Regions from separate parts of the Dietzia sp. CH92 genome, predicted to be linked through region 1. Evidence: predicted binding sites of a transcription regulator. Region 1 holds the regulator's gene; the other holds the start of a gene.
The links. Region 1 encodes LexA, which represses DNA repair genes until DNA is damaged. Its sites were predicted from a motif close to CGAACANNTGTTCG; they were not measured.
Positions count from the first base shown of each region.

Region 1 (4,429 bases):
GGGAACTGCGGTGGTTGTTGGCGGAGTACCGGGTGGGCTTGTTCGCCCAGTCGCTCGGGACGGCCCGCCCGGTGTCGGCCGAGAGGATCGACAAGGCCGTGGCGTCGGCGCTCGCTCCGCGGGCGCGGCGTTGACGGCCTGGTTCGGCGACGGGGGCCGGGTGGCTCGTCGGCCGCGTCCAGCGGTCGGTGAGCCCGCCTCGTGTCAGCGGTTCGCGCGTCGTTCCTTCAGTGCCACGATTTCGCGTTCGAAGTCGTCGGCGGAACTGAACTGCTTGTAGACGGAGGCGAATCGCAGGTAGGCGACCTCGTCGAGGTCTTGGAGGGGGCCGAGGATCGCGAGGCCGATCTCGTGCGCGGGAACCTCCGAGGCACCGCGCGCGCGGACGGCGTCCTCGACCCGCTGGGCGAGGCGCCGCAGAGCGTCCTCGTCCACAGACCTGCCCTGGCAGGCGCGGCGCACGCCCCGGACGACCTTGTCCCGGCTGAAGGCCTCGGTGACACCATTGCGTTTGAGTACGGTGAGCAGCGGGGTCTCGAGGGTGGTGAAGCGATGCCCGCACTCCGGGCATTCCCGGCGGCGCCGGATGGCCTGGCCCTCGTCGACCGATCGTGAGTCGATCACCCGGGAGTCCTCGTTGTGGCATGTAGGGCAGTACATTCCCGTGTGGCCCTTCGTCGACCGGACGTCACGCCTCCCGGGTCGTGGCCCACGGGACGCGGGGACGGTTGACCACCGTCCCCGACTCATTCTAGGAGGCCGGTGTGCCGGTCACGCGTAGGCGGGCCCGCCGAGGAACGCGACGGCCAGCAGCACGATCACCCCGACCACGACACCGCAGGCCAGGAGCGCCCACGCGGGTACATCGTCGACCACCCCGGCCGGAGCCGACGACTCGATCCGACATGCGCGCACGCCCTCGGCGGATACCGGGCGGGCCTGCGCGGACCGCCGCGGGGACGGAGTCCGGGACGGAGCGGTGCCGACCACGGTCCCGCGGCCACCGCGGGCGCCACGCGTCGGTGAGGCGGCGTCCCGACGACCCGTCGGCCGCCCCGCCAGCCCTCCGGCGGTCCGCCCGCGAACCTGCCGATCCGCGGTTCGAGCGGCATCCGCCCGGACGTCGTCCGCGGGCTGGCCGGACGGGTGGTGGTCACCTTCACAGACCCCGGTCCACCGCATCGTGGAATCAGTGTGCGAGTGCAGTTCCAGAATGGTCATGTCCACTCCCTGATCGATACGGTGTGCGAAGTCCGTTCGCACATCCGTATGGCCAACTTTGTACATCTGTTCGAATCCGAACGTGACTAGAGTTGTACCACGCGGGTCCGACACAGTCACGATTCCCGGTGCGAATTCTTCGAACATGTGTGTGGCGCTCACCGCTCGAGGGCGTTAGGGTGTACACAGATGACAGCGTCGAACAATCATTCGCCGAAGGGACCCGAGATGCCGAAGCCCGACTTCGACTCACTGACCGACCGCCAGAAGAGCGTGCTGCTACACATCCACGACACGGTCAAGGAGCGGGGCTATCCACCGAGCATCCGCGAGATCGGTGACGCCGTGGGCCTACAGTCGACGTCGTCGGTCGCGCACCAGCTGCGCACCCTCGAGAAGAAGGGTTTCCTGACGCGGGACCCGCACAAGCCCCGTGCCGTCGACGTACACGGGGTGCCCGGGCAGAAGGGCCGGGGCAGGCGTTCGCCGACCAGCGAGGTGAGGCGACCCAGCGGGGCCGTCGAGCCGGTGTACGTCCCTGTTCTCGGTCGGATCGCGGCCGGCGGTCCCATCCTCGCCGAGCAGGCCGTGGAGGAGGTCTTCCCGCTGCCGTCCGATCTCGTCGGAACCGGGGACCTGTTCATGCTCCGGGTCGTCGGCGAGTCGATGATCGATGCGGCGATCTGCGACGGTGACTACGTCGTGGTGCGTCGTCAGAACGTGGCCGACAACGGCGAGATCGTCGCCGCGATGATCGACGGTGAGGCCACCGTGAAGACGTTCCGCAAGGACTCCACCGGGGTGTGGCTGCTCCCCCACAACCCGTCTTTCAGTCCGATCCCGGGCGAGCACGCGACGATCCTCGGCAAGGTGGTCACGGTCTTCCGCAAGCTCTGACGCCCCGGCCTGGCGACGACTGCGCCGCCTGACCCGCAGTGGGTCAGGCGGCGCGGTCGTGTCGGGTCGCCCGGTCAGGCGGCGCCGTCGCGGGGATCGTCGTCGATGACGAACTCCCGGAGCTCACCGGCGACCGAGGCGGGTAGCCGCACCACCAGACGCGTTCCCCGTGCGGAATGTTCCTCCTCCACCACCGCACCCTCCCCGTGCACGCGCGCCACGAGGTCACCGCGGGTGTACGGGATCTCGAGGGTGAGCTCGGTGTCTCCGGATGCCACGATCTGCATGATCCGCTCGAGCAGTTCGTCGACGCCCTGACCCGTCGCCGCGGACACGAACACCGCGTCCGGCAGGGCGTGGTGGAGTTCGGCGAGCACCACCGGGTCGGCGGCGTCGATCTTGTTGATGACCAGTAGTTCGCGCGGCCGCTCGGCGTTCTGCTCCTCGACCACCTCGTTGACCACCTTGCGGACCGCCTCGATCTGACGGAGGGGGAACGCGTCCGATCCGTCCACCACGTGGAGCAACAGCTCGGAATCGACCACCTCCTCCAGAGTGGAGCGGAACGCCTCGACCAGCTGGGTCGGCAGATGACGGACGAACCCGACCGTATCCGTGAACACCACCGACCGCCCGTCCGGGAGATCGGCCCGACGGGTGGTGGGATCGAGAGTGGCGAACAGCGCGTTCTGGACGAGGACACCGGCGCCGGTGATCCTGTTCAGCAGGCTCGACTTGCCCGCATTGGTGTAGCCGGCGATCGCGATGGACGGCACCGGCGTGGCACGCCGGCGGTAGCGCTTGGTGTCACGGGACTGCTTCATCCCCTTGATCTCGCGCCGCAGCTTCGCCATCCGTTCGCGGATCCGTCGCCGGTCCGTCTCGATCTTGGTCTCACCCGGGCCACGCAGACCGACACCGCCGTTGCTCCCGGCCCGGCCGCCGGCCTGCCGGGACAGCGATTCGCCCCACCCACGGAGGCGCGGGAGCATGTACTCCATCTGGGCCAGGGAGACCTGCGCCTTGCCCTCACGGCTGGTCGCATGCTGGGCGAAGATGTCGAGGATCAACGCCGTGCGGTCGATGACCTTGACGTTGACCGCCTTCTCCAGCGCGAGCAGCTGGCCGGGGGTGAGTTCGCCGTCGCAGATGACGGTGTCGGCACCGGTCGCGGCGATGACGTCCTTGAGGACGCTCACCTTGCCCGAGCCGATGAACGTCGCGGCGTCCGGCTTGTCCCGGCGCTGGATGAGCGCGTCGCAGACCTCCGAGCCCGCCGTCTCGGCCAATTGCGCGAGTTCGGCCATGGCGGCGTCGGCCTGGGCGGCGGACCCTTCGGTCCACACCCCCACCAGCACGACCCTCTCCAGGCGGAGCTGGCGGTATTCGGCGTCGTTGACGTCCTGGAGTTCGGTGGACAGGCCCGCCACCCGGCGCAGCGAGGATCTCTCCTCGAGCTGCAGTTCGCCGATAGAGGGGTCGAGGTCTCGTGTCGGCCGGTCAGCGGCCGTGTGATCAATAGTCATTCGCTGACATCATCTCACATCCGGGCCGATCGCGTCGTGGGAGCGGGCGTGTGATACGCGCCGCCGCGGAAACGGCCGTCAGCGACGAGTGCCGACGGGCCCGTCAGGGTCGACCCCCCGTCGCGGACGGTCACCTCGACCTCGCCGCCGGGAACCGACACGACGACCTCGCCCGTGCCCCGTCCGGCGTCGGCGAGGGCGGCGACAGCCGTGGCCACGATGCCGGTGCCGCACGACATCGTCTCCCCCGCCCCCCGCTCGTGAACACGCATCGTCACCCTTCCCGCAGACAGCGGGGTGGCGATCTCCACGTTCACACCGTGTGGGAAGAACTCGCGGTCGAACACCGGCGGGTCCCCCACCGGCAGGGCGGCGAGGGCCGCGGCGTCGAGCCCCGGGACGATGCAGGCCAGGTGGGGATTGCCCATGTCGACCGCGACGCCGGCGAAGGTCCGGCCCCCGAGTTCAGCCGAGGAGAGGCCGAGTAGCCGGGGCTCGCCCATGTCGACCCGGACCACGGCGGTGCCGCCCGCGTGCGAGGCGACCGTCGCGGGCCGCGGCCCGGAACGGGTGCCGACCGGGATCGTGCCGGCCTCGGCCCGTCCCGTGGCGACGAGGGCGTGGGCGAACACGCGGACACCGTTGCCGCACATCTCGGCGATCGACCCGTCCGCGTTGCGGTAGTCCATGAACCAGTCGGCGGACTCCACCCCGGTCGGCAGGGCCGGCAGGACCCCGCGGTCCACCAGCGCGCCGGCCGTGGCGATCCGGAGGACCCCGTCGGC
Region 1 is NZ_JAVHXC010000001.1:294,171-298,599, forward strand. Features, by position in the region: gene hrpA (ATP-dependent RNA helicase HrpA) at 1-134, shown strand, start outside; gene nrdR (transcriptional regulator NrdR) at 205-660, opposite strand; gene RWK90_RS01420 (hypothetical protein) at 772-915, opposite strand; gene lexA (transcriptional repressor LexA) at 1,450-2,118, shown strand; gene hflX (GTPase HflX) at 2,193-3,644, opposite strand; gene dapF (diaminopimelate epimerase) at 3,659-4,429, opposite strand, start outside.

Region 2 (4,429 bases), on a different contig from region 1:
ATCTCGGCCGACGGTTCCGAGGCGACTGCCACGGTGGAGTCCGAGTCCGACGGCGCGGGTCCGGAGCAGGTGCGGATGCGCGACGAGGACGGTGCGTGGAAACTCTGCCAGCCCGGCGTGGGGATGGGTTCGGTCCCGGAGGGCCAGCAGCCGGGCTGACCATCCCGGCCTGGTCACGGCAGCCGCCGGGGTCGCCGGGGCCACCGGGGGCACCGAGGTCGCCGAGGTCACCGGGGCCGCGTTCACTAGCCCGCTTCGTCCCGGTTGTTGCGGCCGCGGTTGCGGGTGCGGAGGGTGCGGTCGATGCCGGGTGGGTTGGTCAGGTGGCCGTCGTCGGTGATGAGGCGGTCGAGGTGTTGGCGCCAGGCGTGGTCGAGGATGCGGTCGCGGGCCTGGGCCAGGGGGCCGTGGGGCAGGGTGCGGTGTTCGTGGCCGGTTTCGGTGATGATGGTCAGCTCCCCGAGGGGGCCGGGTCGGTAGGCGCAGTGGCCGAAGGTTTTCTCCCGATGGTGTTTGCGACACAGGCACACCAGGTTCCATTCGGCGGTGGGTCCGCCCAGGTCGGGGCGTTGGTGGTCGAAGGCGATGACATGGTCGATCTCACAGTCGTGGGCGTCGACCGTGCAGCCGGGGTGGCGGCAGGTGCCGTCGCGTAGCCGGATCCGTTCGGCCAGGGCGGGGCTGACGCGGTACTTCAACGCCGCCTCGGGGCTGTCCTCGGTGCCGGGTTGGGGGTCGACCAGTTCGAACCGGATTGTGGCGTCGCCGCCGGAAAGTAGTTCTTCGCAGAGCCAGTCGAAGCTGGCGTAGGCGCCGGTGACGAACTCCACCCGGTTGGGCAGACCCTGGGTGATGCTGTTGACCACGGAGATGCGGATCGGCTGGTCGGTGCCCCACGAGACACCCAGCGGCGCACGATCGGCCGCGGCGTCGGCGGCCTCGGTGCTGCCTGCGGTGGCCGGGCCGGTCGCGCCGTCGTCGCCGGGGTGGTCGGGCAGGGGGTCGGCGATCTCGGTGGTGTTGGGATCGCCGAGGGCGACCAGGGCGTCGGCGCGGAGTTGGTCGCGGGTGCGGGGATGGCCGGTCTCGGCGGCGGCGCGGGCGGCGGCGTCGATGCGGCGGCGCAGTTTCTCGGCGTCCCCGGAGGGCAAGTGCGCCCACATGCTGGTCATGCCGTCGCGCTCGGGCCGGAATCTGACGGTGCGTTTCTCGGCGGCCGCGTCGACGGCATCGCCGGCCCCTGCAGGGTCGTGGCGCTCGCGGGAGGCGTCGACGGCGTCGTCCAGGGCGGTGCGGCTGGGCCGGTGCCCGCCGGCCAGGTCGCCGGTCAAGCGGGCCACGACATCGGATTCGACGCCACCGATGATGCCGTCGGGGATCTGGGCCAGGCGGCAGGCGGCGTCGATGGCCAACTGCTCGGGCAGTAGGCCGCGTTCGACGGCCTCGCGCAGGCGCGGCAGGCGCGTGTGGATCTGGACGCCGGCGGTGACCAGGTGGCCGGCGTGCCAGCCGGTCATCGCCAGCGCCGCGCTCAGGTGGTGGCGGGCCCGGTCGGCCGGGTCCAGGCGGGCGTGCGCGGGACGGGTATCGGTACCGGGCTCGCCGTGGGTGGCCTCATCCAGAGCCTTGAAGCTCTCGACCAGCAAGTGCGCGGCGTGGAGCCGGGTCGCCCCGGCCAGGTTCTGCGCCAGGGTCGCCGACCGCGCCACGTCGCTGAGCGCCGAGGCGTCCAACGACTCCAACGGCTCGTCCACCGCGCGCAGCGCCCCGAGGCCGAACACCCTCGTCGTCGTCGTATCCACCCCGGTCACCCCCCGCCCGCGCTGCAACTATTTCGAACTTGTGGTCGATTATACCAATGCCGCGGTGATCGCACAAGAGTTCGATATGCCCGCCGTTCACCACGCCCGTGGACGTCAGCGGCGCCCCTCCACCCGGGAGGGACGCCGCTGATGACGCGTGTGCGCGAGCGCGCGGAGGGGCGTCAGGCGCCCTGGGACTTGCCGGCCGACTTCAGGTCGTTGCACGCCTCGACGACGCGCTCGGACATCGACTGCTCGGCCTTCTTCAGGTACGACCGGGGGTCGTAGGTCTTCTTGTTGCCGACCTCGCCGTCGACCTTGAGGACGCCGTCGTAGTTGGAGAACATGTGCGCGGCGACGGGACGCGTGAAGGCGTACTGGGTGTCGGTGTCGACGTTCATCTTGATGACGCCGTAGCTCAGGGCCTCCTCGATCTCGCTCTTGGCCGAGCCGGAGCCGCCGTGGAAGACGAAGTCGAAGGGCAGGTCACCCTTGTTCAGGCCCAGCTTCTCGACCGCGACCTCCTGGCCCATCTTCAGCACCTCGGGCTTGAGCTTGACGTTGCCCGGCTTGTAGACGCCGTGGACGTTGCCGAAGGTGGCGGCCAGCAGGTAGCGCTGACCCGTGTTGCCGGCGCCGAGGGCGTCGATGGTGGCCTCGAAGTCCTCACGCGTGGTGTAGAGCTTCTCGTTGATCTCGTTCTCGACGCCGTCCTCCTCGCCGCCGACGACGCCGATCTCGATCTCGAGGATCTGCTTGGCGTTGGCCGTCTTCTCGAGGAGCTCCTTGGCGATCTCGAGGTTGCGGTCGAGCGGGGTGGCCGAGCCGTCCCACATGTGCGACTGGAACAGCGGGTTCTCGCCGCGGTCGACGCGCTCCTGCGAGATCTCGATGAGCGGGCGCACGAACGTGTCCAGCTTGTCCTCGGGGCAGTGGTCGGTGTGCAGCGCGACGAGGATGTCGTACTTCGCCGCCACCACGTGGGCGAACTCCGCCAGGGCCACCGCGCCGGTGACCATGTCCTTGACGTTCAGGCCGGAGCCGAACTCGGAACCACCGGTGGAGAACTGGATGATGCCGTCGGAACCCGCGTCCGCGAAGCCCTTGATGGCCGCGTTGATGGTCTCCGAGGAGGTGCAGTTGATCGCGGGGTACGCGAAACCCTCCCGGCGGGCTCGGTCGAGCATGTCCTTGTACTGTTCGGGAGTTGCGATGGGCATGTGTTCTCCTCCGGTATGTCGTTCCGTGCGACTGGCATCAGTCTGGGCGCCGGGGCCGCCTGCGACGGCCGGGCGCACCCCTCCAGCCTAGGCCAGCCCCACCTCGCGCACCCGCGAGCCGCGCGGCACCTCCCTCGACAGGGCGATATCGGGCCCGCCGCGCGACCCTGGCCATCCTCCGGGCCGCCGCGCCCCACCGGACCGCCGCGCCCCTCCGGCCCAGCCGATCACGCCCGGAGCAGGTCGGCGAACGCGGCGTCGGCCCGGGCCAGCGCGTCACGGTCAAACGTCGACGTGGACGCCATGATCTCGTCGGCGCCCGTCCGCTCGACCAGCGCCGCGAGGTCCGCCGCCACCTTCTCGGCGTCACCGTGGACGGCGGTGCCCATCCACTCCTCCATCCGCCGCAGCTGCTGGGGTCGGAACTTCCGGTCCAGCACCTCCTCGACCGACCGCAGCGGGCCGAAGGCCCCGGTCTCGCGGGACTCCGCCATCGCCCACGCCTCCGGCAGCAGCAGTTCCCGCGCGGCGGCGGTCGAGTCGGCGATCATCACCTCGAGACTCACCACCACATAGGGCGCCGCCGCCCGATCGCCGGGGACGAACGACTCGCGGTACCTCTCGAGCGGGGTGGGGTCGGCCAACAACCGCGGTCCCCCCACGACCACCGGCAGCCCGGCGCGCGCGGCGACCTCGAGACCGCGGCCGGTCGCCAGGACGAACACCGGCGGCGGGTTGTCCACGACCGGCAACGCGGTGACCGGCCCCCACCCGTGGAGGAAGTCCCGCACGGCGAGGATGTCGCGCCCGAAATCGTCGGTGTCGTACCTACTGACGCCGAGCGCCTCGCGGACCGGAGCGGTGAACCCGAGCGAGCGGCCGACGCCGAGGTCGATGCGACCCGGGTGCATCGCCTCGAGCGTGGCGAACTGCTCCGCGACGACGATTGGTCGGTGGTTGGGCAGCATCACCCCGCCGGAACCCAGGCGGATGCGCTCGGTGCGGGCGGCAGCGGCCGCGATGAGCAGCGGCGGGCTGCCACTCGCGATGCCGGGCACCGCGTGGTGTTCGGCGGTCCAGTAGCGGTGCAGCCCCAGGCGGTCGGCGTGTTCGGCGCGCCGGAGTGTCGACTCGACCGCCGAGGCGTGGGACTCGCCGTGACGGGTCCGGGACCGATCCAGCAGGGACAACCGGAGGGTGTCCGGCAGATCGGTGGGTGCCACGCCCCCACCGTAGCGCCGGGGCGGGAAACGAGGCGGGACCCAGCCCGCGACCAGCGAGGGGCCCAGCCCCGGGACCCGCGCCCTAATCCACCCCTCGCCAGCGCAGCGCGCCGACCGCGGCCGCGATGACGACCAGCACGCCGATCCCCTGCAGCCCCGGGGAATCGTCGGCCTCGCCGAGGAC
Region 2 is NZ_JAVHXC010000007.1:80,758-85,186, reverse strand. Features, by position in the region: gene RWK90_RS14345 (hypothetical protein) at 1-159, shown strand, start outside; gene RWK90_RS14340 (DUF222 domain-containing protein) at 246-1,802, opposite strand; gene fbaA (class II fructose-bisphosphate aldolase) at 1,985-3,022, opposite strand; gene RWK90_RS14330 (MsnO8 family LLM class oxidoreductase) at 3,250-4,245, opposite strand; gene RWK90_RS14325 (hypothetical protein) at 4,328-4,429, opposite strand, start outside.
Region 2: the regulator LexA is predicted to act here: its motif matches at 1,836-1,849, upstream of RWK90_RS14340 (DUF222 domain-containing protein).